DNA from 3 places in the Serratia sp. 2723 genome. Region 3 is predicted to be linked to each of the others. Evidence: predicted binding sites of a transcription regulator. Region 3 holds the regulator's gene; each other region holds the start of a gene.
The links. Region 3 encodes CRP, which controls carbon source genes, mostly activating them, when cyclic AMP is high. Its sites were predicted from a motif close to ATGTGANNNNNNTCACAT; they were not measured.

Region 1: the regulator CRP is predicted to act here: its motif matches at 7,735-7,752, upstream of ABIE29_RS19060 (YfcZ/YiiS family protein).
Region 2: the regulator CRP is predicted to act here: its motif matches at 4,743-4,760, upstream of aaeR (HTH-type transcriptional activator AaeR).

Annotation. Positions count from the first base shown of each region.
Region 1 is NZ_JBNDIN010000014.1:54,085-64,148, forward strand. It holds gene ABIE29_RS19020 (heme lyase CcmF/NrfE family subunit) at 1-298, shown strand, start outside; gene ABIE29_RS19025 (DsbE family thiol:disulfide interchange protein) at 295-846, shown strand; gene ABIE29_RS19030 (cytochrome c-type biogenesis protein) at 843-1,310, shown strand; gene ccmI (c-type cytochrome biogenesis protein CcmI) at 1,310-2,530, shown strand; gene mlaA (phospholipid-binding lipoprotein MlaA) at 2,565-3,326, shown strand; gene ABIE29_RS19045 (OB-fold-containig protein) at 3,655-4,281, shown strand; gene ABIE29_RS19050 (flotillin family protein) at 4,334-6,121, shown strand; gene fadL (long-chain fatty acid transporter FadL) at 6,204-7,481, opposite strand; gene ABIE29_RS19060 (YfcZ/YiiS family protein) at 7,889-8,185, shown strand; gene fadI (acetyl-CoA C-acyltransferase FadI) at 8,384-9,697, shown strand; gene fadJ (fatty acid oxidation complex subunit alpha FadJ) at 9,694-10,064, shown strand, end outside.
Region 2 is NZ_JBNDIN010000018.1:8,587-18,650, reverse strand. It holds partial or broken gene rihB (ribonucleoside hydrolase) at 29-181, opposite strand; partial or broken gene ABIE29_RS21150 (zinc ribbon domain-containing protein) at 215-419, opposite strand; gene ABIE29_RS21145 (APC family permease) at 1,158-2,501, opposite strand; gene ABIE29_RS21140 (acetamidase/formamidase family protein) at 2,512-3,414, opposite strand; gene aaeR (HTH-type transcriptional activator AaeR) at 3,814-4,725, opposite strand; gene aaeX (p-hydroxybenzoic acid efflux pump operon protein AaeX) at 5,053-5,256, shown strand; gene aaeA (p-hydroxybenzoic acid efflux pump subunit AaeA) at 5,264-6,199, shown strand; gene aaeB (p-hydroxybenzoic acid efflux pump subunit AaeB) at 6,199-8,166, shown strand; gene ABIE29_RS21115 (ribonuclease) at 8,373-8,822, shown strand; gene ABIE29_RS21110 (barstar family protein) at 8,827-9,129, shown strand; gene yjgA (ribosome biogenesis factor YjgA) at 9,163-9,711, opposite strand; gene pmbA (metalloprotease PmbA) at 9,913-10,064, shown strand, end outside.
Region 3 is NZ_JBNDIN010000010.1:130,220-140,283, reverse strand. It holds gene ABIE29_RS16060 (phosphoribulokinase) at 55-924, shown strand; gene ABIE29_RS16055 (amidohydrolase) at 961-2,139, opposite strand; gene ABIE29_RS16050 (MFS transporter) at 2,145-3,338, opposite strand; gene ABIE29_RS16045 (LysR substrate-binding domain-containing protein) at 3,528-4,436, shown strand; gene ABIE29_RS16040 (OsmC family protein) at 4,442-4,849, opposite strand; gene crp (cAMP-activated global transcriptional regulator CRP) at 5,231-5,863, shown strand; gene ABIE29_RS16030 (YccS/YhfK family putative transporter) at 5,920-7,995, shown strand; gene argD (bifunctional acetylornithine/succinyldiaminopimelate transaminase) at 8,038-9,255, opposite strand; gene ABIE29_RS16020 (aminodeoxychorismate synthase component II) at 9,350-9,925, opposite strand.

The sequences.
Region 1 (10,064 bases), on a different contig from region 3:
CCGCAACGGTAAGGCAGAAGCCACCTTGCATGCGGAAAAACGCTATTACAGCGTGGCGCGCAGCATGATGACGGAAGCCGCCATCGACGGTGGCCTGACGCGCGATTTGTACGCCGCGTTGGGTGAAGAGCTGGACGATGGCTCCTGGGCTGTGCGGCTTTACTACAAACCTTTTGTCCGCTGGATCTGGTTCGGTGGGGTGTTTATGGCGATCGGTGGCGTATTGTGTATTCTCGATCCGCGCTATCGCATGAGCAAAAAACTCAAACGTGCAGCCAAACAAGGGGAGCAGGCATGAACCGCAAACTGTTATTTATTCCGTTAATCCTGTTCCTGCTGTTAGTGGTGGCATTGTTGGTGCAACTGACGCGTAATGCCGGCGGGGAGGATCCCACCATGCTGGAGTCTGCGCTGATCGGTAAACCGGTGCCGACCTTCAAGCTGGAATCCCTGGAGCATCCGGGTAAAACCTTCGATCAGGCGGTGCTGCGTACTGGCAAACCGATATTGCTGAACGTGTGGGCAACCTGGTGCCCCACCTGTCGGGCAGAGCATGAGTATCTCAATACTCTGGCGGCCAAGGGCATCCGTGTCGTGGGCCTAAACTATAAAGACGATCGCCAGAAGGCGGTGGTGTGGCTCAATCAGTTGGGTAACCCTTATGCGCTGAGCCTGTACGACGGCGACGGTATGTTGGGGCTGGATCTTGGCGTGTATGGCGCACCAGAGACCTTCCTGATCGACGGTGAAGGCATTATCCGCTACCGCCACGCCGGGGACATGAACGAGCGTGTCTGGCAGCAGGAAGTGTTACCGCTGTATCGTCAATATGGGGGCGACGCATGAGGCTGATAACCTTACTGCTGGTGGCATTGCTAAGCTGGAGTGCTGCTGCGGCCATCGATACCTACAAATTCAATTCGGTGGAGCAGGAACAGCAATACCGCGAGTTGACCGAACAGCTGCGCTGCCCTAAATGCCAGAACAACAGCATCGCCGATTCCAACGCCATCATCGCGGCGGATATGCGCACCAAGGTATATGAGCTGATGATGCAGGGGCAAGACAAGCAGCAGGTCATCGACTATATGGTGGCGCGCTACGGCAATTTTGTGACCTATGAACCCCCGGTGACGCCAGCAACCTTGATCTTGTGGGTCGGGCCGCTGCTGTTTGTGCTGATTGGCGGGGCGGTGGTGATACTGCGTACCCGTCAACGTCGGGCGGGCGCAGTCAACGAGGAATTCTCCGAGCAGGAGCAGCAGCGTCTGGCGGCGTTGTTGAAAGAGACTGACAGGAAGAAACCCTAATGGCTTTTTGGCTGATAATTATAGTGCTGTTGGTCGGTGCGAGCGCGTTGCTGGTCGTGCCCGTTATGCGCCAAGGCAAAGAAAGTACGGCGGCCAGCCGCGATACGCTCAACAAGGCGTTCTACCAGGATCGCCTTGACGAGCTGGCACAAGATGAAGATCAAGGGGTGGTTGCGGAACGCCCTGAACTGGTCAAAGAACTGCAACAGAACCTGCTGAACGATATCCCTGGGCAACCGGATGAGCAGCCTCAGCCTGCACGGCCCATCAATCGTTGGGCTTTGGTGCCTGGCGTGATGGTGCTGGTGGTAGTGTCGGTTGGCTTTTATCTGAAAACCGGCGGTTTGGCTCAGGTTATGGCCTGGCATCAGGTAGAATCCCAGATGCCGGAGCTGCGTGCGCGGGTGGCCAATGAACGTGCCCAACCGCTGAGCATGGAAGAGATCGCCCGTCTTGGCTTGGGCCTACGCACCTCGTTGCAGGACGATGACAGGAACCTGAACGACTGGATGATGCTTGGCCGTGTCGGGATGGCGTTGAATAATGCCACCACCGCTACCCAGGCTTTTGCTCATGCTTACAGCCTGGATCCGAGTAATATGGAAGTGCGCCTGGGCTATGCTGAGGTGCTGACGCGTTCTGGCGATCCGGAAGACAACAAGCAGGCGACAGCAATGTTGCGTACCATGGTGGCAGAAGATCACACCAACGTGCGCGTACTAAGCCTGCTGGCGTTCAACTCCTTTGAGCAGGGCGATTACCAGCAGGCGATCGGTGCCTGGCAGGTGATGTTGAAACTGTTGCCAGCCGACGACCAGCGTGTAGCAGTGATAAAGCGCAGTATTGAGCAAGCAAAAGTTCAGGTGGGCGCAGAAACTGTTAAACTCTCCGTCAATGTCACGCTGTCGCCAGAGGCGGCAAAAGCATTACCACAACAAGGAACGCTGATCGTTTCGGTTACCGATGGGACCAACCCGGTGCCGGTAGCGGTGAAGCAATTGCCACTTAGTCGTTTCCCGCTATCATTCACATTGGATGACAGCAACGCCATGATGCCTGAGCGTCTGCTTTCGGCTCAGCAGAAGGTGAAGGTGCATGTCAGGCTGTCACAGGATGGTCTGGCAACGCCACGGGCGGGCGACTGGTTTGGCGATAGTACGCTGCAAGCCTTTAGCGGCAAGGAACAGGTCAGCGTTCAGATAGATAAACAGGTTCCCTGATAAAAAGAATCCAAGGGTTTTCATGGAGAAACATATGAATTTTCGCCTGACTGGGCTGGCAATCGCCACGGTGTTATTGGTAGGCTGTGCCAGCTCGCCTGGTGACGATCCGCAAGGGCGTTCCGACCCTCTTGAAGGGTTTAACCGGGCGATGTTTAACTTCAACTATAACGTGATGGATCCCTACGTGCTGCGCCCGGTCGCGGTGGCATGGCGCGATTACGTCCCGATGCCTGCGCGTAATGGCTTGAGCAACTTCACTTCCAACCTGGAAGAGCCAGCCAGCATGGTGAACGAATTTCTGCGTGGCAACCCTTATCAGGGTATGAAGCACTTCAACCGTTTCTTCCTCAACACCCTGTTGGGGATGGGCGGGTTGATCGACGTGGCCGGTATGGCCAACCCGAAGCTGGCGCGTGAAGAACCACGCCGCTTCGGTGGTACCTTGGGGAGCTACGGCGTAGGTTATGGCCCGTATGTCCACTTACCGGTCTACGGCAGCTTCACTATCCGTGAAGATGGTGGTGACTGGGCAGATAGCGTTTATCCGGTGCTGAGCTATCTCACTTTTTGGATGTCGGCGGGTAAATGGGTAGTGGAAGGGGTCGAAACCCGTGCTCAACTGCTCGATTCCGATGGATTGCTGCGCAACTCTTCCGATCCTTATGCGATGATGCGTGACGCCTACTTCCAACGCCATGATTTCCTGGCGCAGGGCGGGGTGCTCAAGCCGCAGGAAAACCCGAATGCCAAGGCGATCCAGGGCGATCTGGACGAGATCGACTCCGCCAACTAAGGATGAGGTTTTTTCAACCTATCCCGAAGTGAATACCGTTTGAAGAAGGATCCCGGAAGTCTAGGGATCCTTTTTTTATGCAAATGATAATCATTTTTACCAAGGATTTTCTGGGATGCCGGGACAGTAAATGCTAAAATCTGCGCCAGGCGACTGCCGCTGGTGACATGGAAGGCAGAGCCCGTGGCTTGGGAACCGGCTTGTGTGGAACAAGGATCGTTTATAGCGGATTGCAGCACGTCACCTTTTACCGCGTTTTGTACCCTCTTTCCTGCCGGTTTTCTGCTGTCGCGATATTTTCGCTGTGATGCGCACGGAGAACGCCAATATGGACCTACTTTCTTCAGGCAATGCCCCTTTCTTGATCGCTCTGCTCCTGCTGTTGTTTATCGGCGTGCTGGAAACGCTGGCGGTGTTTCTCGGTGCTTCCCTTTCCAGCCATTTCGACGCGGCTATAGACTCCCATCCGGATATTACCCTGGGTGAGAACGTTTTCGCCCATGCTCTGAGCTGGCTGCATATCGGGCGCTTGCCGCTGCTGGTCATCATCGTGCTGTTTCTCGGCGGTTTTTCACTGAGTGGCCTGGTACTGCAATGGTTGGCAGTCGGTGAGCTACCGGTGTGGCTGGCAGTGATCGTCGCCCTTATCGTCGCCGTATTCAGCGTGCGCTGGTGTGGCCGCGGCATTGCTCGCTACTTGCCACGTGACGAAAGCAGCGCCGTTTCCACAGACAGCTTTGTCGGCCGCATGGCAATTATGACCGGTGCCACGGCCACGGCGGGCACCCCGGCAGAAGCCAGGTTGACTGACGAGCATGGGCGTACCCATTACATTTTGATCGAGCCGGATGAGGAGGACGTCGCCTTTGTGCGTGGAGCCAAGGTGCTGGTGACGGCCCGCATTTCCGGGTCCCGCTTCAGCGGCACTGCCAACCCTTGGCCGGACCTGCTGTGAACAAGGTGTTTAACGGAATTATTCTGATAATGCTTATGGAGAGGTAACCCTAGTGATAATTAGTGATGGTCTTACGTTTTGGGGGTCGATTGCGGGTGGCATCTTTGTTGTCCTGCTGATTATCGGACTGATTTTTTCACGACTGTATCGCCGCGCTTCGGCGGAACAGTCGCTGGTACGTACCGGTCTGGGCGGGCTCAAGGTGGTGCTGAGCGGTGGTGCCATCTCCCTGCCGGTGTTTCATGAGATTGTTGAAATCAACATGAAGACCCTGAAGCTGGAAGTCAGCCGTGCCATGCACGACAGCCTGATCACCAAGGACAGAATGCGCGTGGACGTGGTGGTGGCATTTTTCGTCCGAGTGCAACCGACCATTGAAGGGATCTCCACCGCAGCGCAGACCTTGGGCCAGCGTACGCTGTCACCGGAAGATCTGCGCCAACTGGTGGAAGACAAGTTTGTCGATGCCTTACGTTCCACCGCAGCGCAGATGACCATGCAAGACCTGCAAGATACGCGCGAAAATTTCGTGCAGGGTGTGCAGAGCACGGTATCTGAGGATCTGGCGAAAAACGGTCTGGAACTGGAAAGCGTATCGCTGACCAACTTTAACCAGACCTCGAAAGAGTATTTCGATCCTAACAACGCCTTTGATGCTGAAGGTCTGACCAAGCTGACGCAGGAAACCGAACGCCGTCGCCGCGAACGTAACGAAGTAGAGCAGGATGTGGAGGTCGCGGTACGCGAAAAAAACCGCGATGCCATGGCGCGCAAGCTGGAGATCGAGCAGCAGGAAGCCTTCATGTCGCTTGAGCAGGAGCAGCAGGTCAAAACCCGCAGCGCCGAGCAAAGCTCACGGATCGCCACCTTCGAAGCAGAACGCCGCCGCGAGGCCGAACAGAGCCGCATTTCCGCCGATCGCCAGATCCAGGAGTCGGAAATCGAGCGCGAGCAGGCGGTACGTACCCGTAAGGTAGAGGCGGACCGTGAAATCCGCGTCAAAGAGATTGAGCAGAGCAAAGTCACCGAAATGGCCGCCATCGAGCAGAAAAAAGTGACGGAAATCGCCGAACAGGATAAGGCCATCGCCATTGCTGCCAAGTCTGAGCAGCAGTCCCAGGCCCAGGCGCGTGCCAATGACGCGTTGACCGAAGCGGTGAAAGCGGAGCAAAACGTGGAAACCACGCGCCAAACCGCCGAAGCCGATCGTGCCAAACAGGTCGCCCTGATCGAAGCCCGTCAAGGGGCGGAAACCGAAGCGATGCAACTGACGCTGAAAGCCCGTGCGGAGAAAGAGGCCGCTGAACTGCAGGCCGCTGCCATCATCGAACTGGCCGAAGCCGCGCGTAAGAAAGGCTTGGCAGAGGCGGAAACCCAGCGTGCCTTGAACGAAGCGGTCAACATGCTTTCCAGCGATCAGACCAGCCTGAAGTTCAAACTGGCGCTGTTGCAAGCACTGCCAGCGATCATTGAGAAGTCCGTTGAGCCGATGAAGGCCATCGACGGCATCAAGATCCTGCAGGTTGATGGGTTGAACCGTTCTGGCGGTGCCGCAGGTGCTACGGCGGCTTCGGTCGGTGGTGGCAACCTGGCCGAGCAGGCGATGTCTGCCGCTCTCGCCTATCGCACGCACGCCCCGGTTATCGACTCCCTGCTACAGGAAATCGGTATCAGCGGCGGTTCATTGCAGGCGTTGACCGCGGCTTTACCGCAGGCACAGCCCGAAGCCCCAGCGGTTCAGCCTGAAGCTCCACGGGTGCAGGAAGAAATAGCGGAACAAAAAGTGGAGTCCTGTATACCGTCCGATGAGCACAGCATTACGACAGTAAGCTTGTCCTGAGTTACGGCTGGTCAGGGGATTAACAGAAAAACAAACGGCGGGATAATCCCGCCGTTTTTACGTCTCTGTTTAGGAAGACAGATTAGAAACGGTAGTTGAAGCCAGCACCGTACAACCAGGCTTTACCTTCGGAGCGGAAGGTGTATGGGCCTTCATTAATCGTCACTCGTTGACCATGCATATACGAAATACCGACGTCAACGGAGGCATCTTTGTTGAAGGCGTAGCTCGCCCCGGCGCTCAACCATGTACGGTCCTGATCCGGGATCGAGATGGAACGATTTTGTGCCGGTACCGGGCTGTCATCGAAGGCGATACCGCCACGGAAGGTCCAGTTATCGTCGTAGAAGTAAGTGGTACCTAACGCGATACGGTAAGCATCACGGAAGCCTTCATGCTTCTGGAACAGCTCTTGACCATTGTTGCCCGTCGCTCTCAACTCCTGGAACTGGCTCCAACTGGTATAAGTCATGCTGTAGTGGACAGCCCACTGAGGCGCCACTTTGTTATACCCTGAGATTTCCCACATTTCTGGCAAGTTGAGATCCAGAGAGCCTGGGATCGTGTTGCCGTTAGTACCCCATGGTAAACCTGTAATGGGCTGCATTGGGTTCAGGGCCGAAGGCAGTTGGCTGCTATAATCGCCATCGAACTTGATTTTCACTTTTGAGCGATAAGTAAAACCGTAGCGGTTGTTCTCATCCACTTCGTACAGAATACCGGCATTCCAGCCGTAGCCCCACTCGTTTCCATCCAGCTTGGAAATTTGTGTATCGGCTGGAAGCCCCAAGCGTTTACCACTTTCACCGGCATAACGCTCAAGTTTGGCATCAGCGTTGACCGCGTCAAAACCTAAACCGAAGCTGAAATGTTTATTCAAACGGTAAGCAGCGCTGAGGTTCAGGTTAATGGTGGTGAGGTCGGTTTTCCCGGCGTAAGGGCCAGCGGTGTAGCTGTCATTAAATTCGGTAGCCAGGCCATAGTTGCTGGTTACGGAGCCACCGATAGCCCACTGTTCGTTCAGTGGTTGGATATAGTGCAGATCCGGTACCCAGGCGGTTGGCGCGATATTCTTCGCGTCCAGGCTCTGGCCTGAAGGGGAGGTGCCTGAGATGTCTACATCAGGATCGATAAATACCACACCTGTGGAGAACGAGGGGCGGTCAAACATCATCATGGTCGCCGGGTTACGACTTGCCGAGGCTGCGGTATCCGCCACTGCGCCTTCGCCAGAATAGGCTCGCCCTAAACCAACTGCCGAAAACTCGTTCAGCTGGAATCCTGCGGCATACACGTTCGAAGAAATAATTGCCACTGCAGCTGCGAGAGCTGATTTAGTGAATAGGTTTTTCTGGCTCATGACCAAAACCTCATTTTATGTGTTTATTATTTAAACAATGTTACACAAAGTAACATGGAGCGCGCGATTGTAGGGTCCGTTATCAATCTGACAAATCAGACCAGTGGCTGAATTATAGGTCCGACCTGTTAAGATGTTGCAACTTTGTTTTTGAATTATTTCCAAGTTGATATCAGAAAAGAGATCTACGTAACAAAAAATGACCGGTACATAACAAAACTCTTATATTTTTTTACCGCAGGGCGATTTAGTTATGTGATTTCCGTCACTTAAAATGCTTACAAAAAGTAAGGCTAGTGATTGGCAAGCCCGAGGAGTAAAATAAGCACAGAATTTTGTTTATTTGCGCCAGATCATAAATGGCTATTTGGGCGAGCTTAACCGCGGCCCGTGAGGAGATTTCAACTATGTCAGATGCAATCAATAAATGTAACGCTCAGGAAACTGCGGCCTGCTGCTGTGTCGATGTCGGAACCGTGATGGATAACACCGATTGCACCGCTTCCTACAGCCGAGTGTTTGCCAATCAGCAAGATGCAGAGCAAACCCTGGCAGCACTGACTGAAAAGGCGCGCGGCGTGGAGTCCGATCCTTGTGACATCAGCAGTAGCATTAAACCGGTTGACGGCGGCGTGCAACTGGATGTGGATTTCACCTTCTCCTGCCAGGCAGAAACCATGATCTTCCAGCTCGGCCTGCGTTAATCCTGACCCGATCCCGTAGGGGCGTAATATGCGCCCCTGCTGGTATCCGCACCGCTTTACCCCCTACCAGAAAGTTGCTCCCGCTCTCAGTTTTCACTTCTGCCGGTTTGCCAAATGTAAACATTTAGTTAACAATGATCTCATCAGGTCAGACCTCTTTTTGTCCGTTGTGTTGACGGCTACTCTTCAGGAGCGTTTATGAGTAAGGCATTGCCGCTGGTTACCCGTCTCGGCGACCGTATCGCCATTGTTCAAGGGCTGCGTACCCCTTTCGCCAAGCAGGCTACCGCTTATCACGGTATACCTGCGGTCGATCTTGGCAAGACTGCGGTGAGCGAGCTGCTGGCGCGTAGCGGCATCGATCCCGCCCTGATTGAGCAACTGGTATTTGGCCAGGTGGTGCAAATGCCTGAAGCGCCGAACATTGCGCGGGAAATTGTGCTTGGCACCGGCATGAGCGTGCACACCGATGCCTATAGCGTTTCACGTGCCTGTGCCACCAGCTTCCAGGCGATTGCCAACGTGGCGGAAAGTATCATGGCCGGCAGTATCCGTATCGGCATTGCCGGTGGGGCGGATTCTTCCTCCGTGCTGCCGATTGGCGTTAGCAAGGCGCTGGCTCGTACCTTGGTGGACGTCAACAAGGCCCGCACGCTGTCACAGCGCCTGAAGCTGTTCAGTAAGCTTAAGTTCCGCGATCTGATACCGGTGCCGCCCGCCGTAGCGGAATACTCTACCGGCCTGCGCATGGGGGATACCGCCGAGCAAATGGCGAAAACCCACGGCATTACTCGCGAGCAGCAGGATGCTTTGGCACACCGCTCGCATCAACTGGCTGCCAAAGCCTGGCAGCAGGGGCTGTTGCGCGATGAAGTGATGACCGCCTATGTGCCACCGTATAAAACCCCGCTGGCCGAAGATAACAACGTCCGTAAAGATTCCAGCCTGGAGTCTTATGCTCGCTTGAAACCGGCATTCGATCGCCGCCACGGTACCGTCACGGCCGCCAACAGTACGCCACTGACCGATGGTGCGGCAGCGGTGCTGATGATGAGCGAGTCCCGTGCGAAAGAACTTGGCCTGGAGCCTCTAGGCTACCTTCGCAGCTTCGCCTTTGCCGCCATTGATGTCTGGGAGGATATGTTGCTCGGCCCTTCCTATGCCACCCCGTTGGCGCTGGATCGTGCCGGTATTACCCTGGCCGACCTGACCCTGATCGATATGCACGAAGCCTTTGCGGCGCAAACGCTGGCCAACCTGAAAATGTTCGCCAGCACCGAGTTTGCCCAACAGAAGCTGGGGCGTGAGCAGGCGATCGGTGAGGTGGATATGGAAAAATTCAACGTGTTGGGTGGCTCCATCGCCTATGGTCACCCGTTTGCCGCTACTGGCGCACGCATGATCACCCAGACGCTGCACGAGCTTAAACGGCGCGGTGGCGGTCTGGGGCTGGCCACCGCTTGTGCGGCTGGGGGATTAGGTGCGGCGATGATCGTGGAGGTGGACAAATGAGTTTCGAAAACGCATTGCACGAACAGCGTGCCAAGCCTTCGGCATTTCATCTGACCTTGCGCCCGGACAATATTGGCGTGATCACCATCGATGTGCCGGGGGAGAAGGTCAATACGCTGAAGGCGGAGTTTGTTGAGCAGATCAACGACGTGCTGCTCAAGGCACAGCAGCTTGCCACCCTGGAAGGCTTGGTGATCCTGTCCGGCAAGCCAGATTCCTTTATTGCCGGTGCTGATATCACCATGATTGCCGCGTGCCATACGGCCCAAGAGGCACAAACGCTGGCGAAGAAGGGGCAGAGCACGCTGGCACAGATTGCCGCGTTCCCGGTGCCGGTGGTTGCCGCCATTCACGGTGCTTGCCTTGG
Region 2 (10,064 bases), on a different contig from region 3:
TTGCTCGATATCTGAGGGGGCTGTAACGTCACACGTCGATTTCACCAATCCTTTCTAACGTGTCTACCACCAGGTTCCGGAAGACCATTTGAGCTAGTTTAACAGCAGCTTGAGTATGGCAATCTGCCGGGGCAGGGAAGCGGAAATCGGCGAGCGTCATGCCCAATGTCAGATTACCGGTCCCCGCTGCAAACGGCGAGGCTCCCACTTCTCTGGCCGCAACCGTCTCTGTGACGGATTTACGCTGGCCTCCATGGGCAGAAACGACGAGTCCCGCCGCCTACAATTCCATGCCCGTTGACCGCTGCGTTGATGTCGCGATCATGTTCAACTCCGCACTTTGGGCATTGCCATATCCGCTTGTGTAGCGGCATATCCCGCATTTTGTGACCACAGCAATAACAGCTTTTCGACCTGGCGAGGATTGTTCACCTTGCCGCTGTCTGATTTGATGGCGTAAATGATAACTGGACTGCTTTCCATGTTTTCGTTTTGTCGCTCTTAACATCATCAGTGCTCATTAATATAGTGTATTTGTTTTAACAGGTTAGATGGATATATTAATTGGGTAATCAGCATCTGTTAGGCCAGTAATTTGGTTGAAGGAACGCATACACATATTTTTTATGGATCATAAAAAATCTCTAATCTCATTTTTATCTTAATCTGAATAAGGTTGTCAAATGGGGCGTTGAGTTGTGATGGGGGAATTAAGTTATGGTGATGAATTTAGATTGTAACCATCAGGCATCGTTAAATATATCGAACTTTGGGCTATGATCGGGGCTGGATTCGGGATTCTCTGATGGAATACTTGTGTCTGCTGGCAAAGTAAAATTTTAAAATAATCTTCGGGTCTAAAATTCTTGATGATGTTTATCCGAAGCTTGTATGTGAAAGTGCAGAGTAAGATAAATACCCGGTTAGAGTATTACGTGTCTTATATAGGATGAGATTATTTAATATATACATTTTTTTGTTCAGTACATCAGGTTTGAATTAAATTCTCATCTGACTATCACGTCTTTAGATAATACAAATGCCTTCTGATATGAGGGGCAGGTCAATTTGTTAATGTCATCAAAGGATTGGTTCAATCAACCCCCACCCTAATCCACATTGAGATGGGGGGTGAGGGGCGTCACTAGCCTATAGGCTTAGTCCTCCAGCTTCAGCACCGGCTCTCTCTTCAGCACCACGCGCAGCACAAAGTAATACACGATACCCACTGCCAGCCAGCTAAGGCCAAGGATCTTGGCTTCGATATCCATCTCGTACAGCACAAAGGCGATGATCGACAGGCCGACCAGTGGGAACAGCAGGTGTTTTACCCAGGCCTTGGATTTCTGGCGGATGATGTAGTGGTTAATCACCGACAGATGCAGGATCAAAAAGCCCATCAGCGCCCCGAAATTGACCAGCCGGCTTAGGTTGTCGATGCTGCCGTTGAAGTACAGACCGGAACCGAGGGAGATCACCGCGACCAGCAGGGTACTGACGTAAGGCGTTTTAAAGCGTGGATGCACCTTGGCCAGGATCTTCGGCAGTTGTCGGTCACGCCCCATGGCGAACAGAATGCGAGAGATGGCTGCCTGCGCGACTAACGCATTGGCAATCCCCCAGGAGAGCGCTGTCGCCCAGATGGTGGCCTGTTTTAACCAGGAGCCGCCCGCCAGGTTGGCGGTATCATAGAACGCGGTATCCAGGTTGGTGAAGTTTTGGCCCATGGCCAAATCGGCGGCGATCCAGGTTTGCAGAATAAACAGCGACCCTACCAACAACAGCGCATACAGCGAGGCTTTCCCCACGGCATCGGCCCCGCCTTTGCTCTCTTCGGACAGCGTTGAAATACCGTCAAAACCCAGGAATGACAGCACCGCGATCGACACCGCACCCATCACCAGCGGCAGGCTGAATTGCTCGGCGTTGTAGAGCGGGTTCAGCGTCAGGCCACCGGCACCTTCGCCGGAATAGAGCGCCGTCAGGCCCATCACCACAAAGAGGGTCAGGATCACGATCTCCGCCACCAGGATGTAGCGGTTGGCCTTGGCGGTGAACTGGATCCCCACCAGGTTGATCGCGCTGTTGATCACGATAAAGGTCACGATCCACACCCAAGCGGGTACTTCTGGCAGGATCGGTCCGAGCGCCGCCGCGCTGACGATATACAGCAACGAAGGTACCAGGATGTAATCGAGCAGGATCAACCAGCCGGCAAAAAAGCCGACGGTTTCATGGATGCCGCGCTGGGCGTATGCATAGACCGAGCCGGAAACCGGGAAAGCGCGGGACATCGACCAGTAACTCATGGCGGTGAAGAACATCGCTACCATGCCGATCAGATAGGCCAGCGCCACCATGCCCTGTGAGCCTTCCCAGACGTAGCCAAACACGCCAAACGGCGCAATCGGCACCATAAAGATCATGCCGTAAATCACCAGATCTTTCAGGGTGAGGGTGCGGTGCAGTTCCTGTTTATAACCAAATTGTTCTACAGACATGGCGCTACCCCTAATCCAGCTGGATGTTTAACTGCTTGGCAACGCTGCGCGGCAGCGCGAAACGGCAGGTTTTCAGCGGATCGACCACCTGACAGATTTGCAGATCGCCGGTGATGCTCAGCAGGTTGATGGCGTCGGCCAGCGAGACCCGGCTATAGTCCGCCACGAAGTGCGCCATATTGCGCGTTGCCAATTCGGCAGCTTCGTCCAGCGTTTTGGCGGATGCCAGGGTATAGAGCGTATCGGTGGTGCTCATCATCGGGGTTGGCAGCGCGCGGTTTTTAACTACCGTCAGGTTCACCACCACTTCGCCGGGAATTTCCAGCCCGCATACCGAGACTTCACCATCGCCCATCGCGGCATGCAGATCGCCGAGCGCAAACAGCGCGCCGGGAACGTTAACCGGCAGCCACAGCGTGCAGCCTTCGGTGATGATTTTGCAGTCCATGTTGCCGCCGTGGGCATCTGGTGTACCGCAGGAGACCGGCTCTTCGGCTGGGGCGACGCCAATTACGCCGATCATCGGCTTTAACGGCCAGCGAACGCCGCCAGGCAACAGTGCGAAGCCGTCTTCCAGCGGCACGGTGCGGATCTGTGGCTGTTGCAGCTCATCGCCAATGACGCCCAGGCCCGGAGCGGTGACCATCACTGCCTGATGGCTGGTTGGGGTAATACGTTTAATTTCTACCCGTAACACATCGCCGGGGTTCGCATCCTGCACGTAAACCGGCCCGGTAGCCGGGTTGATACGGCTCCAGTCCAGTTCGGTGAAGGCGGCCAGTTCGGAGGCGATTTGATCTTCGAAGCAGTCACAGGTTTCAAAACAAACGTCGCTGCCGCTGGCAACGGTAGCCACAGGGGCGTTATCGCGCGACATGGCATATACCACGTGCGTACGTGAGATCTTTTCCATGGTGATTCCTATAATGAATAATGAAGCCGAGTTTTTATTATTTATGGCGGTAATGGTAATTTGGCGATACAGCGCCAATCATCAATAAATCACACCCACCGGGGCGGAAGCAAGCACCAGAAAACAGCGGCAGAATGGGCATTTCTGTCAAATTGGCAGGATATGCTTAAAATAATTGTCACGACGGTTTAATACCTTTAACTATGGCGGAGATTTCCGCATAACCGATCGGGAAGTGAGAAAAAATACAGCAGAGTCACCAGCAGAGAATCAACATCATCTGAAAGCAAATGCTTTCGATAATTAACCTGAATAAAATGAGTAACGGGTTTTATAGCTTTAAACGCTATATATGAGAGCGATCCCCCTGGATGACCCCCCAGGGGTAAAAGGGGAGCCTCAGCGATAGCCCTGATACACTTCCGCCACGCGTTTAAAGTACTCCGTCAGGTAATTGATACACACCTGTACCTTGAGCGGCAGCTTGTCCTTCTCGGTGTACAGTGCGTAAACCGGGCGGGGTTCTGAATGGTAGCGCTTGAACAGGATCTCAATCTCGCCGCGTTTGATCTCTTCGATTACCCACATCAGTGGCGCATAGGCAATCCCGGCCCCGGCCTTGAGCCAACGGATCATGGTTTGTGAATCGTTGGTCACGAAGCGCCCCTGTGGGGAAATGCGCGTGCTGATGCCTTCGGGAGCCATCAGTTCAAACTCACTGTCGGGCCGTACGCTGTATTCCAACCAGGAAAAATTCACCATATCCGCCGGTTTTTGCGGTGTGCCATGTTGAGTCAGGTAGCTTTTGGCGGCGCAGACCACCATCGGCATCGAGCCCAGGCGTTTGGAAAACAGGCTGGAGTCCTGCAGTTCGCCAGTGCGGATCACCACGTCCAGGCCATCGGCAATCAGATCCGGGGCGGGAATGCCGGTGACCAGATTAACCGTCAAGCCAGGGTATTCTTGCAGCATGTCGGCGGTCATGGTCGCCAGGACGTTTTGCGCCATGGTGGAGGAACTGCCGATACGCAGCGTGCCGATGGGCGTATTGTTCAGCGCATAAAGCTGCTCATGGACCTCGGCGGCTTCCTGCAGCATGCGGCGACAGCCTTGATAGTAGATTTTACCGGCTTCGGTCAGGCCGATACTGCGCGTGCTGCGGTTAAGCAGCTTCACCTGTAGATCATTTTCCAGTTTGGACACTGTCTGGCTGATGGATGAAACGCTCATGTCGAGCTGGCGTGCCGCCGCGGTAAATGACCCACATTCAACGACTTTGGCAAACACGGACATCCGTTTTAGTCTTTCCATTGTTCACTCTGGCTTAAAAGTGATTTAGATCACAGATTATAGATGAGTTGATAGTAAGCAGGCTAATATAACGCGTCGGGTGTAAAGATCTTCTGAACGCTTGAGCGTGGTCAGCTATGTCGCGGTATACTGCCGTGGTCGCACGATCCCTCCGGTTATCCATACATTCCCTCTCGCGGAAGCCTGCTGTTAGCTTAACCCTTTTTCAGGTTTTTGACCTGGTCCACTACCAGATCGTAACGTTTGGCGTCCGTGCGCTAGAATGTAAATGGAATGTGAAATCAGCAGGGAAAACCCCCGGTGTAGTAAACAATTAAGGATAAAGTGATGAGTTTGCTTCCGGTTATGGTCATTTTTGGACTGTCGTTCCCGCCGGTATTTTTTGAGCTGTTAGCGTCGTTGGCCCTGTTCTTCGTCATACGCCGCCTGTTGCAGCCGACCGGGATTTACGATTTTGTCTGGCATCCGGCGTTGTTCAATACCGCGCTGTATTGCTGTTTGTTTTACCTGATTTCGTGTCTTTTCGTTTGAGGCTGCTGTGAAAACTCTGTCATTAAAAATACTCCGCATCGCCATCACCTTGCTGCTGGTCCTGTTGGCGGCCATCGCCGTGTTCAAAGCCTGGGCGTTTTACACTCAATCACCGTGGACGCGTGATGCCAAATTCACCGCCGACGTGGTGGCGATTGCTCCAGATGTCAGCGGTTTGCTGACCGACGTGCCGATCGCCGACAACCAACTGGTGAAACAGGGCCAGATCCTGATGGTGATCGACCAGCCACGTTACCAACAGGCACTGGCCGAAGCCAACGCCGATGTGGCCTATTATCAGACGCTGGCGGCCGAGAAGAAGCGTGAAGCGGGCCGCCGAGTGCGCTTGGGGATCCAGGCGATGTCACAAGAAGAGATCGACCAATCCAATAACGTGCTGCAAACCGTGCAGCATCAGTTGGCCAAGGCGATCGCCGTGCGCGATCTGGCGCAGCTGGATCTGGAACGGACCACGGTGCGTGCGCCAGCAGACGGTTGGGTCACCAACCTGAACGTCCACACGGGGGAATTTATTACCCGTGGCTCTACGGCGGTGGCGTTGGTGAAGAAAAACAGCTTCTATATCATCGCCTATCTGGAGGAAACCAAGCTTGAAGGGTTGGAAAAAGGTGATCGTGCCGAGATCACCCCGTTGGGCAGCAACCGCATCCTGCACGGCACCGTCGATAGCCTGGCTGCGGCGGTGAATAACAGCAGCAGTACCCCAAACAGCAAGGGGCTGGCGTCGATCGACAGCAACCTGGAGTGGGTGCGTCTGGCACAGCGCGTGCCGGTGAAAATCCTGTTGGATGAGAAAGATCAGCAACACTCTTACCCGGCAGGCACCACCGCGACCGTGGTCATTACCGGTAAGAACGATCGTAACGTCGACAGCGGCTCGCCGTTTATCCGGCTGATGCATCGGTTGCGTGAGTTCGGCTAATGAACAGCCCAACCTTTCTGCGGCTGCGGTTTGCCTGCAAGCTCAGCTTTGCGATTGTCTTCGCCCTGTTTGTCGGATTTCACCTCAATCTGGAAACCCCGCGCTGGTCGGTACTGACGGCTGCCATTGTGGCTGCCGGCCCCGCCTTTGCCGCCGGGGGGGAACCTTTCTCTGGCGCGATCCGCTATCGTGGCTGGCTGCGTATTATCGGCACCTTTATCGGCTGTTTTGTCGGTTTGCTGATTATCGTGACCTGTGCGCGAGCGCCGGTGGTGATGCTGATGCTTTGCTGCGCCTGGTTGGGGGTCTGTACCTGGATCTCCTCGCTGGTGAAGGTCGAAAACTCCTACGCCTGGGGTCTGGCGGGTTACACGGCGCTGATTATCATCGTCACTTCCGCTACCACTACCACCTCGCTGCTGGCCGCACCACAGTTCGCCGTAGAGCGCTGTAGCGAGATCGTGCTCGGTATTCTCAGTGCGGTACTGGCCGATCTGCTGTTTTCCCCACGCTCGATCAAACAGGACATCGATCGTGCGGTGGATCAGTTGCTGGTGGGGCAGTACAAACTGATGCAGATGTGTATCAGCGATGCCGGGAAAGAGGACATCGACCGCGCCTGGAGCGATCTGGTAAAAAGCACCACCGCCATCAACGGGATGCGCAGCAACCTGATGCTGGAATCGTCGCGTTGGCAGCGGGTTAACAGCCGCTTGCATGCGTTACATACGCTTTCGCTGACGCTGATCACCCAGGCCTGCGAAACCTATCTGATTTTGCTTAATCATCCGGATGCGGTGAAGGAAAATATCCGCGAACTGCTGATGGTCCCGGCGGAAACCGCGCAGGAGGTGCATAAGCGCCTGAAGCTGGTGCGCCAGGTGTTGGCAATCAACCGTAGCGATGAACTTCTGCCAACGGTTACCGGCTGGGTTGGCGCGGCGACGCGCTATCTGCTGGTAGCAAAGGGCGTGCATACCAACAGCGGCATCAATGCGGTAGAAAACGAGATACTGGCCGGGGAAGTGGTGGTGAAAAGGCCGTCGGCGGAAGGCCACCATGCGATGATTAACGGGCTGCGATCCTGGGCGGCGACCTCAATTGGCTGCCTGTTCTGGCTGTGGACCGGCTGGACGTCTGGCAGCGGCTGTATGGTGATGATCGCCATTGTGACCGCATTGGCGATGCGTACGCCAAATCCAAAAATGATGGCGCTCGACTTCCTGTTGGGCGTGCTGGTGGCGTTGCCGCTTGGTGCGCTGTTTTATATGTTTATTCTGCCGGAAACCCAGCAAAGCATGTTTTTGCTGTGCCTGAGCCTGGGCATCATGTCTTTTATCATCGGTATCGAAGTGCAGAAACGACGCCTAGGATCGCTGGGCACCTTGGCGAGTACGATTAACATCATCGTGCTGAGTAACCCGATGAGTTTCCATGTCTCCTCGTTTATCGACAGCGCCATCGGCCAGATTATCGGCTGCTTTGTGGCGATGATCGTGCTGTTCCTGATCCGTGATACCTCACGTGAACGTACCGGCCGCACGTTGATGAATCAGTTGGTCAGCAGCGCCGTTTCTGCGTTGACCACCAAGGCGGCGCGCCGTAAGGAAAACCATCTGCCCGCGCTCTATCAGCGCCTGAACCAGTTGCTGATGATGTTCCCGAACGACATTGCCAAGTACCGGCTGGCACTCAACCTGATTATTGCCCACCAGCGGATGCAGATGACCGAGATCCCCGCTCGGGAAGAGCTTTCGGTGTTCCACAAGCAGATCCGCAGCACCGCCGATCACGTAGTCACCGCCAAGAACGATGTGAAGCGGGCTTACTACTACGACCGGTTACTCAAAGAGATGAATGAATATCAACAAAAGCTGGTGGATAACCTCGCTCCGCTTAGCGTCACCGGGCCGGTAAAACGCCTGGCCGATATGCTGCATCGCTACCGTCACGCGCTGATTGATTGATATCTTCACCTTCCTGCCAAAGGCTATACTGCATGGTTTACGTCCCCCGGCTACGGGGGCTAAAATGTAGGCAGGAGGGCCTTACTACCCATAATAATTCCGTATCAATTGCGGCTTTTGCTCGGGCGTCAGGCCTTTTGGCAGTGAAATGGTTACATCTTGGTCATCTTTGATTCATTAATTTTTGCTATATATGCAGGGACGGTATGAATAAACGTACGCTTATTGCGATGTTGATTGCTTTGGTGGTGGCGGGTTTCAGTGCGCTGCATGGGGATGGCGATCGGGCTATTACCAACGTTGTAACCCCTGCGGCAGAGAGCATTGAACAACTGACGCAGCAGCAGCGGGTGGTCAGTTATGTGCAACAGCACCAGCGTCTGCCGGACTACTACATCACCAAAAAACAGGCACGTGAGCAGGGTTGGGATGCGCGCGACGGTAATCTGTGCAAGGTATTGCCGGGCAAGGCCATTGGTGGCGACCGTTTTTCCAACCGTGAAGGGCAGTTACCTACCGCCAACAACCGGGTATGGCGCGAAGCGGATATCAACTACCAATGTGGCCGACGCGGTGCCGATCGGCTGTTGTATTCCAGTGACGGTCTGATTTATGTCACGCGCGACCATTATAAGAACTTCATACGGATGGAGTGAGCCGATGGGGAAAATAGAGTTCGATTTTAACCAGATAGCGGACTTACCGACGTTCTATCGCCACTTTGCCGAGCGGTTTGCACTGGGGGAAGAATTTGGCGCCAACCTGGACGCGTTGTGGGATGTCGTGACCGGCGACATCAGCCTGCCGGTCGAGATTGAATTTCTCAATCTCAACGCCCGCAGCAAACGCCGCTTTGGTGCCATTATTCTGTTGTTTGAAGAAGCGGAGGAAGAGCTGGAGGGCAACCTGCGGTTCAATATCCGTGAAACGAGCAGCAGCGCAGCGATGCATCAGCGGGGATGAACGGGGTCCATCCCGCTGCGATGCCGCTGACGATCACTGCTGTGCCTCGGCCAGGTCTCGCAAGTACTGGAAGATTTGGCGGAATGATTTTGGCGGCTTGTTAGCGGCCTGCTCTTTCTGCGCGTTACGTATCAGGGCGCGCAGTTGCTGGCGATCGGCCTCTGGATACAGATCCAGCACGGATGGGATCGCGTCATCACCTTCGGCTACCAGGCGATCGCGCAGTGCTTCCAGCTTGTGGAACAGCGAAACCTGTTGGTTATGGCGGTTCTTCAGCTTGTCGAGCGCGGTCTGGATCGGTTCGACATCGCGAGCACGCAGCATTTTGCCGATCAGTTGGATCTGGCGGCGGCGACCTTCTTTCTTGATCTTCTGCGCCAGTTCGATGGCGGCACGCAGATCTTCATCCAGCGGGATGCGCTCCAACGCGTTTTTACCCAGTTCAACCAGTTCGGTTCCCAGGTCTTTCAGCGCTTCGGCATCACGTTTGATTTCACTTTTACTGACCCAGATAATCTCGTCATCGTCCTCGTTTTCGTTCTCCGGGACTTCGTCGAGCCAGTCTTCAGGCTGTTTGTTCATGGTAGGCTCCGTTAAAAAGAGGCTAATCCTAACAGGTTGCCGGCTTTATGCGAAATTCCGCGCAGTTCCTGTTAGACTCAAAAGTACATCGGGCTGTGGCCAGCGGGCGCAGCCTGAAATTATTTTGGCGCGTTATTGCGCGCAAAACCATGCCGACACGGCACTTTTCTCAACGATTTTCTGATTAAGTATGGCCGATCGATGAAAGTAGTCACCCAAGTTGCAGAGCAGCGCAAAGCGCTGGAACACGCCGTTTCACAGGCGCTGGAGCTGGCGCGCGCCGGTTCCGATGCGGCAGAAGTTGCCGTGAGCAAAACCACCGGTATCAGCGTCAGCACTCGCTTTGGCGAAGT
Region 3 (10,064 bases):
ATACTAAAAATCTCATTCTGAGCCTGCGCATTTAATACGGAGTGACCCTCGACCATGTCTGCCAAACATCCCGTTATCGCGGTGACCGGTTCCAGCGGAGCCGGCACTACCACCACCAGCCTGGCATTCCGCAAAATTTTTCAGCAGCTAAACCTGCGCGCCGCCCAGTTGGAAGGCGACAGCTTCCACCGTTACACCCGGCCTGAAATGGATGCGGCAATCCGTAAAGCACGCGATATGGGCCGCCATATCAGCTACTTCGGTCCGGAAGCCAACGACTTTGGCCTGTTGGAGCAGAGCTTTATCCAATACGGCAAGAATGGCACCGGCCGCTCACGCAAATATCTGCATACCTACGACGAGGCAGTGCCTTACAATCAGGTACCGGGCACCTTCACGCCTTGGGAGCCACTGCCCGCCCCGACGGATGTCCTGTTCTACGAAGGGCTGCACGGCGGCGTAGTGGCCGATCAGATCGACGTAGCCAAACATGTCGATCTGCTGGTCGGCGTGGTGCCGATCGTCAACCTGGAGTGGATCCAGAAGCTGATCCGCGATACCGGCGAGCGTGGCCATTCCCGTGAAGCGGTGATGGACTCGGTGGTCCGTTCGATGGAGGATTACATCAGCTACATCACGCCACAGTTCTCGCGCACCCATATCAACTTCCAACGCGTCCCGACGGTGGATACCTCCAACCCGTTCGCCGCCAAGGCGATCCCCTCGCTGGATGAAAGCTTGGTGGTGATCCACTTCCGTGGGCTGGATCAGATCGATTTCCCTTACCTGCTGGCAATGCTGCAAGGATCGTTTATCTCGCATATCAATACGCTGGTAGTGCCGGGTGGCAAGATGGGGCTGGCAATGGAACTGATCATGGCACCGCTGGTGCAGCGGCTGATGGAAGGTAAGAAGATCGAGTAAATTATCGGGCGCGGCCAATCACCGCGCCCACCGTTGTTAACGCATCAACAGATGGCGGATAAAACCGACGTGCAGTTTCACCCCAATCTGCATCGCCGCCTCGTCCAGTTTAAAACGGGGATTATGCACGCCGTAGGTGGCACCGATCGCCTCGTTACCGCTGCCGATAAACAGGAAGCACCCCGGCACTTTCTCCTGATAGGAGGAGAAATCCTCGCTGCCAAACATCGCGGAGGTCAATTCCCGCAGCGCCTGTGGCCCCACGGCTTCGGCCACCACCTCGCGCGCAATGGCGCAGGCATCAGGGTGGTTATTGCCGATGGTATAGCCACGCGTCCAGTCAATCTTGTAGCTGGCACCGTGTGCCTGGCTGATCCCAGCGACGGTTTGCTCAACCAACAACGGCACCCGCTCACGTACTTCTTGATTATGAGTGCGTAGCGTTCCCGCCAACCGGGCGCTGTCTGGGATGACGTTATAGCTGTCACCCGCCTGGAAGGTCGCCACCGTCAACACCGGTGCATTTAACGGATCCAGCTTACGTGCCACGATCTGCTGCAAAGCGCTAACGATCTCCGCACCAATCGGCACCGGATCGATACACAGATGCGGCATTGAGCCATGCCCCCCCTTACCTTGCAGCACAATGTCGAAGTTATCGCTGGAGCCACTGAACACGCCCTGCTTCATCCCCACCTCACCGGTCGGGAAGTTGGGCATGACATGCAGGCCGAAGATCATCTTCACGCCATCCAGAACCCCTAAATCCACTAGCTGTTGGGCTCCGCCCGGCGGCACTTCTTCGGCATGCTGGAAGATAAAGCGCACTGAGCCTTGCAACTGCGCCTGCAACTGGCAAAGCACGCTGGCCGCTCCCAGCAACATCGCGCTGTGGGCATCATGGCCGCAGGCATGCATCACCCCTGGCCGGGTAGAGCAGAAAGGTTCGTCGCTTTCCTCCTGGATAGGCAAAGCGTCGATATCGGCGCGCAATGCATAGCACGGCCCCGGCGCTGCGCCCTGCAATTCGGCCACTACGCTATTTGGTGTAGGACGTGAGATCTTCAACGGGCCAAGGCTGGCCAACTGCCCGGCAATGTAATCTGCCGTCTGCGCTTCCTGGAATGACAACTCCGGATTGGCATGCAGGTGGCGGCGCCACTGCAATACCTGTTGTTCCACGCCGGCAATCAGCTGTTCAATGTTCATGTTCATACTCCTTAATTCAGTGCTGGTTGGCGTGCTTTGCCCGCCAATGGCAGGATCACCAGCCCGGAAACCACCATAGCCAGTGCCAAAAAGATAAACGTCGTCATGTAGTTGTGGCTGATGGTGATCAGATACCCGATGGCGATAGGGGCCACAAAGCCACCCAAGGTTCCTCCGGTGTTAATCAGCCCCATTGCTGCACCCATCACTTCCGTAGGCAAGCGCTTCATCGGCAGGGTAAACACGGTAACGAACGAGGCCATCAGGAAGATATAACCCAGGAACAAGAACAGGCTGGCCGTCAGAGCTGATTCGCTGGTAAACACCAGCCAGATGCACAAGGCGCTGAGCAGAGAACTGAAGAAGATCACCCACGGCTCACGCCCTTGCAGGTAGCGCCCGACCAGCCAGCCGGTACCGAGTGAGGAGATCCAGATCCCCAGACCACCGGCGGCTACCACCATGCTGGAAACGTCAATTGGCATTCCCCGCTGCTGTACCAGGAATTTCGGCAGCCAGGCCATCAGGCCGTACGATGGGATGTTGATACAGAAGATCGCCACAAACAGCAGCAACACGATTGGGTTTTTCAGCAGGGCCTTATAGTTGGCTGCGGCTGCCCCAGCTTTGGCGGGTGCCGCCTGTGGCGGATTGGGAACCAGCCACAAGATGCAGGCGGCAATCACGAATGCCAGCAGACCTAGCGCAGAGAACGACCCACGCCAGCCGATGTGATCCAGGCAATAGACTGCGACCAGCGGCCCGACGGTCATCGCCAACCCGGCGGAGGACAGCAGAATGGACTGCGCGAAGGTGCGCTGTTCCAGTGGGAAATTCGCCACTACCGCCTTGGCGCAGGAACACGGATAGCCGGAGTGGCCAATACCGGACAGGAAGCGGAACGTCACCAGCAGGCCCAGGCCGAACCCCAGAATGCCGAAGCACAGGGCAAATCCCCCCAGCAGCAGTAACGAACTGCACAGCACTTTCTTAAAACCAAAGCGGTCATTGAGCCATCCCGCTGGTATCTGGAACAGGGAATACGCCAGGAAAAACATCCCGGTAATGTAGCCCAGTTGTTCCGGCTGTAGATTGAACTCGCGTTCGATAGGTAACAACGCAAAACCCATCACGGTTTTATCGATGTACACCACGACATAGCCCACAAACAGCAAAAAAATCATTAGCGAACGATTTTTCAACACTGATATTCCTTTAAGTTATCACCCAGGCTGCCTACCAGCTTGGCAGGCGTAATTTAATAATGTGATCCAAGTCACTTTATATTTTTAATAACAGTCACTTACAATAACACGCTGAAATTATCGCCTTTTACCGAGCGGCATAAGATACAATTTTGTAAGGGGTGATGCTTTTTATTGATAGGGTAGGGAATGCGCTATTTACCGAAGTTACAGCAGTTGAAAGTCTTCCAGCAGGTGATCCGCAGCGGCAGTATTCGCGGGGCCGCGCGCGCGCTGGAGCAGTCTCAACCGGCGGTGAGTCGTACCATCCGTGAACTGGAACAGACCCTGGAAACCCAGTTGATCATTCGCAGCAGCCAGGGAATGACGCTGACCGAAACCGGCCGCGCCTTCGCCCTGCGGATGCAGTTGATCCTGGAGGAATTGCAGCGCGCTGCCGATGAGATCCAGCAGTTGAATCAACATTCGCAAGGTAACGTCGCCATCGGCTGCTCTTCGCTACTGGCACTCACGGTATTACCCGAACTGGTCGAAGCCTTCAAACAGCCGTTTCCGCAAACCAATCTGCTGATCCGTGAGGCGCAGCTTTCTACCCTGCTACCAGCACTGCGCGAAGGCCGCCTGGATTTTGCCGTAGGTACCGTCAGCCCGGAGTTGCCGCTGGAGGATCTGGTACGAGAACCGCTGTTCAACGCTTCTTTTGGCATTATTGCGCGCCAGGGGCACCCGCTGGCTCAGGCAAACTGCCTGGATGAACTACGTGACGCCAAATGGTTATTGCCGGAAACCGATATGGGCTATTACCAGCAGCTGCGCGCGGTGTTGGGCACTTTCTATCAGCAATTGAGCCGATCGCCCATTCGCTCGGATTCAGTGACCTGCGGCTTGAATATGGTGTTGGAGGCGGATTATTTGACTATCGTGGCGCGGGCGATGAGCGCACCGTTCCATTTGCAGCATCGGCTGGTAACATTGCCTATCGACACGCTACCACAGGCTCAATATTGCGTACTGTATTCACAAAAATCGCCGCTAACCGTGACGGCACGGCGATTTCTTGATTTATTGCGAGCCCACTGCCTGCGCTACCCTTGGTAGGAGGATCACGCCACTTCGCGGATTTCGAAGCTGTGGCTGATGCTGGCGGCTTTACCCAACATCAAGGAGACGGAGCAGTATTTCTCGGCGGAAAGATCCACCGCGCGCTCTACAGTCTTATCGGTCAGCCCTTTGCCGGTGACAATAAAATGCAGGTTGATATGGGTAAACAGACGTGGCGCTTCTTCACGGCGCTCAGAGGTCAGTTTTACCTCACAGTCACGCACATCGTTACGCCCTTTTTGCAGGATCGACACCACATCAATGGCGCTACAGCCGCCGACGGACATCAACACCATTTCCATCGGGCTTGGCGCTTTATCGCCCGCGTTGCCATCCATCAAAACCTGGTGGCCGGACGCAGACTCACCCAGGAATGTCAGCCCTTCTACCCACTTAACTCTTGCCTGCATGTTACACACTCCGGTTAATTTCTTAAAAACAGGGTACGCTTTCGCATACATTCTGGCAACGTAACCTGATGCTAATCATGCTGAAGCGAGACAACACAAGACACCCGCCTCACTCTGTGCTACAAACAGAGCCGCAATAACTCTTTCCAGGTCACCGATTTCAGGGATACGTCCAAGGAAAGGCCCCTATATTGGTATGTTAACAGAATGTAGCTTGCAGCACTCCCCGCAAGTTAATATGCTAGAGCACAAGCGTATTTCTATAACACGCCTCAAAACCTGTTGATAGCCACAATTAAAACACCAGGCTATAAGCACGTTTTACAGGGAACTCTGACCCCTGTGATACAAGGCAGCGATAACAACAGAGGATAACAGCGAATGGTTCTCGGCAAACCGCAAACAGACCCGACTCTCGAATGGTTCCTGTCTCATTGCCATATCCACAAATATCCATCAAAGAGTACGCTGATTCACCAAGGTGAAAAGGCCGAAACGCTTTACTACATCGTCAAAGGCTCCGTCGCGGTGCTGATTAAAGATGAAGAAGGCAAAGAGATGATCCTGTCCTACCTTAACCAGGGGGATTTCATCGGCGAGCTTGGATTATTTGAAGAAGGCCAGGAGCGTAGCGCCTGGGTACGGGCCAAAACCGCCTGTGAAGTGGCTGAAATTTCCTACAAGAAATTCCGCCAGTTGATCCAGGTAAACCCGGATATCCTGATGCGCCTGTCCGCACAGATGGCTAACCGCCTGCAAGTCACCTCAGAGAAAGTGGGTAACCTCGCCTTCCTTGACGTTACTGGTCGCATTGCACAGACCTTGCTGAACCTGGCAAAACAACCTGATGCCATGACTCACCCAGACGGCATGCAGATCAAGATCACCCGCCAGGAAATTGGCCAAATCGTCGGTTGCTCACGTGAAACCGTCGGTCGTATTTTGAAAATGCTCGAAGATCAAAACCTGATCTCCGCACACGGCAAAACCATTGTCGTGTACGGTACGCGTTAATCCCCAGGGAAACGGTGCAGCAATGCGCCGTTTCTTTGCCTGCTGAATAGCCAACCATGTGGCGCCGTCTGATCTACCACCCGGAAGTCAACTACGCACTGCGGCAAACGCTGGTGTTGTGCCTGCCGGTGGCGTTTGGTTTGCTGATTGGCAACCTGCAACTCGGCATGCTGTTCTCGTTGGTGCCCGCCTGCTGCAACATTGCCGGGCTGGATACGCCACACAAACGCTTTTTCAAACGCCTGATCGTAGGTGGCTCTCTATTCGCACTCAGCAGCTTTCTGCTGCAACAAGCCCTGCTGTGGGACCTGCCGTTACCCTTGCTGATGTTGGCAATGGCGCTGTTACTCGGCGTCAGCGGTGAGATCAGCCCACTACATGCACGCCTGCTGCCAGCCGCACTGGTTGCCGCCATCTTTTCCCTCAGCATGGTAGGCACCGTACCAATCTGGTATGCCCCTTTGCTGTATATCGTTGGCACCGCCTGGTACGGGCTGTTTACCTGGGCCTGGTTCAAGCTGTGGAAAGAGCAGCCGATGCGCGAATCCTTAAGCCAGCTGTATATGCAGTTGGCGGACTATTTTGAAGCCAAATACTCATTACTGACGCAGCACACCGTTCCTGAAACGGCCCTGCCGCCGCTGTTGCAACGCCAACAGCAAGTGATGGATCTGATCAGTCTGCTATACCAACAGCTTAACTTCCTGCCCCATGCCGATAACCTGGAGCAGAAGCGCCTGCAACGCACGTTTCAGGTGGCGCTCGATTTGCAAGAGCACATCACCGTCAGCCTGCATCTGCCGGAAGAAGTGCAAAAGCTGGTGGAGCAAAGCCAGGCCGAAGCGATTATCCGCCGCAACGCCCAGGTGATCGCCACGCGCCTGCGGGTGGTGGCCGACGATATTCTCTATCATCGACACTCTGCGCGTTTCAGTATGAAGAATGAGCTGGCGGCGCTGGAAAAAGTGGCCTCACAACACGCAGATAATCCGGTTGGCCAGTTCTGCTATTACCACTTCAGCCGCATCGCACGCCTGCTGCGCACCCAGCACCCGCTTTACCGCCGCAATCTGATGGCCAATCAGTCACGGCTGCCGTTCTGGCCCGCGGTGGTGAGCTATCTGTCATTCAAATCCAACGCCCTGCGCAACGCCACCAGGCTGGGGGTCATTCTGGCGGCAGGCAGCAGCCTGGGCATGTTGTTCAACCTGCCAAAACCCTATTGGATCTTGCTGACCATCATGCTGGTCAGCCAAAACGGCTATAACGCTACGCGGGTGAGGATCCAGCACCGTGCCCTCGGCACGTTGGCCGGGTTGGTGATTGCCGCCGGGCTGTTGCAACTGCAGATGCCGGAGAACGTGACGCTGAGCATCATGTTGGCGATCACCCTGGCAGCCTATCTGATCCTGCGGAAAAACTACGGGCTGGCGGTGATGGGCTTCACCGTGACCGCCGTCTACACCTTGCAGCTCCTGGCGCTGAATGGCACCCATTTCCTGGTCCCCCGCCTGATCGATACCCTTATCGGCTGCGTATTGGTGTTTGGCGGCACGATCTGGCTATGGCCGCAGTGGCAGAGTGGCCTGCTACGTAAAAACGCCCATCAGGCGCTGGAGCACGATCAGACGGCATTACGCTTATTGCTTGAAGAACAGGAGCCGGACCCCAGCGAACTGGCCTACACGCGTATGCAGGTCAATCAGGCGCATAACGCCCTGTTTACCTCGCTCAATCAGGCAATGCAGGAACCGGGGTTTGAATCGAATTATCTGGCAGATATGCGGCTGTGGATCACCCATAACCAGTTTATCGTTGAACACCTGAATGCGATGACCATTCTGGCGCGCGAGCACTATATGCTGACGCCAAAACTGGCTCAGGAGTATCTGCAAACCTCTGAGATAGCTTTGCAGAGCTGCCAGCAGCGCTTGGAATATGACGGCCCGAGTACCAGTAACAGCATCATGCAGCCACCGGACCTGCACCCGGACATGCCGGTAACCGAGATGGAACGCCACCTGCGGCGGATCCTTTCTCACCTGACCGTGATGCATACCATTTCGTCACTGGCGTGGCGCCAGCGCCCACATCATGGGATCTGGCTGAAGCGCAAACTGCGGGAAAGCTGAGGTTGCCGGGGCCGATGCTGAAGTTCGGCCCCGACGAATGACTTAAGCCTTAATCACATCCTGCACGGCCTGCTCAAACAGCGCCATACCTTCATCGATATCCTTCAGCTCAACCACCAGAGAAGGCGCAAAACGGATCACGTTTGGCCCGGCGTTGAGGATCATCAAGCCACGTGCGGCGGCGGCGGTGAGGAAATCACGCGCTTTGCCGTGATAGTTTGCCTTCAGCTCTGCACCAATCAACAGCCCCATGCCACGAATATCGCTGAACACATCGTATTTCTTACCGATCTCCTGCAAAGCCTGAACAAACAGCCCACGACGCTGTTCAATACCGCTTAGCACCTCCGGTGTGTTGATAACGTCCAACGCAGCCTCTGCCACAGCGCAGGCCAGTGGGTTGCCGCCGTAGGTGGTACCATGAGTGCCAACCTGCATCACCGAGGCGATCTCTTCGGTGGTCAGCATCGCACTCACCGGGAAACCGCCGCCCAGCGCTTTGGCTGTCGTGAGGATGTCAGGTGTAATGCCGTAATGCATATAGGTAAACAGCTTGCCGCTGCGGCCCATACCGCTTTGCACTTCATCAAATACCAGCAACGCCTGATGTTGGTCGCAAAGTTCACGCACGCCCTTGAGGAAGACGGGATCGGCAGCGGTAATGCCCCCTTCACCCTGAATAGGCTCCATCACTACCGCACAGGTGTGATCGTCCATCACCGCTTTCACCGCGGCCAGATCGTTGAAAGGCACATGGACGATATCGGCCGGTTTCGGCCCAAAGCCGTCGGAATATTTTGGCTGCCCACCCACGGAAACGGTGAACAGCGTACGGCCATGGAAAGCATTATTAAACGCGATGATCTTGGTTTTATACGGGCTATGGCGGGTAATCGCGTAATGACGCGCAAGCTTGAAGGCCGCTTCGTTAGCCTCCGCTCCCGAGTTGGCGAAGAATACCCGGTCGGCGAAGGTGGCTGCGATCAGTTTACTGGCCAAACGCAACGCTGGCTCATTGGTGAATACGTTGCTGGTATGCCATAAGGTTTCACCCTGTTGCTTTAAAGCCTCAACCAGGGCCGGATGGCAGTGCCCCAGCGCAGTCACCGCAATGCCACCAGAGAAGTCGATATACTCTTTCCCCTGCTGATCCCATACGCGGCTCCCCTTGCCCTTCACCGGCACAAACTGGGCGGGTGCATAAACAGGCAGGATAACCTGATCAAAGGTGCTACGGGTGACTGCGGTTCTTTCGGTCATTATTGGCTCCAGACGGCTAACTATCAAGTGAAAATATAATCACAAAATATGCATAAAAAACCAACCAAGGGCAAGCTTAAAAAACCACTAACGGCTAACTTCCAAGGAAATTATCCAGCAGTTGGTGCCCCTGTTCGCTGAGAATGCTCTCCGGGTGGAACTGCACGCCTTCCAGCGCCAGCGTCCGATGGCGGATACCCATGATCTCATCCCGCTCGCCGTCACGTTCGCTCCAGGCCGTTACCTCAAAACACTCCGGCAATGTGGCAGCGTCCAGGATCAGCGAATGGTAGCGGGTGACGGTCAGCGGATTATTCAATCCCTTGAACACGCCGAGATTATTATGGCGGATGGCAGAGGTTTTACCGTGCATCACCTCCCGGGCACGAACCACGTCGGCACCGAACGCCTGGCCCAATGCCTGATGGCCGAGGCAAACCCCAAGGATCGGCAGCTTACCGGCAAAATGGCGAATGGCAGCCAGTGAGATGCCCGCCTCGTTCGGCGTACAGGGGCCAGGGGAGATCACCAGATGCTGCGGTGCCAGCCGTTCGATATCGGCCAGTTGCAGTTCATCGTTTCGCTTCACCAGCACTTCTGCACCCAGCTCGCAGAAGTACTGATAGAGGTTGTAGGTAAAAGAGTCGTAGTTATCGATCAGCAGCAGCATGTTTAAATGAACTTAGTGTGAAGGATCGTTACGGTCGCCCGTATCAAATAGCTAGATAGCCGAGTTTATCTAACCTTCGCCGTTACACCTATAGCCACGTTCGAACAGTCCTCCATAAAGACGGCCAGTTTTGCTGATT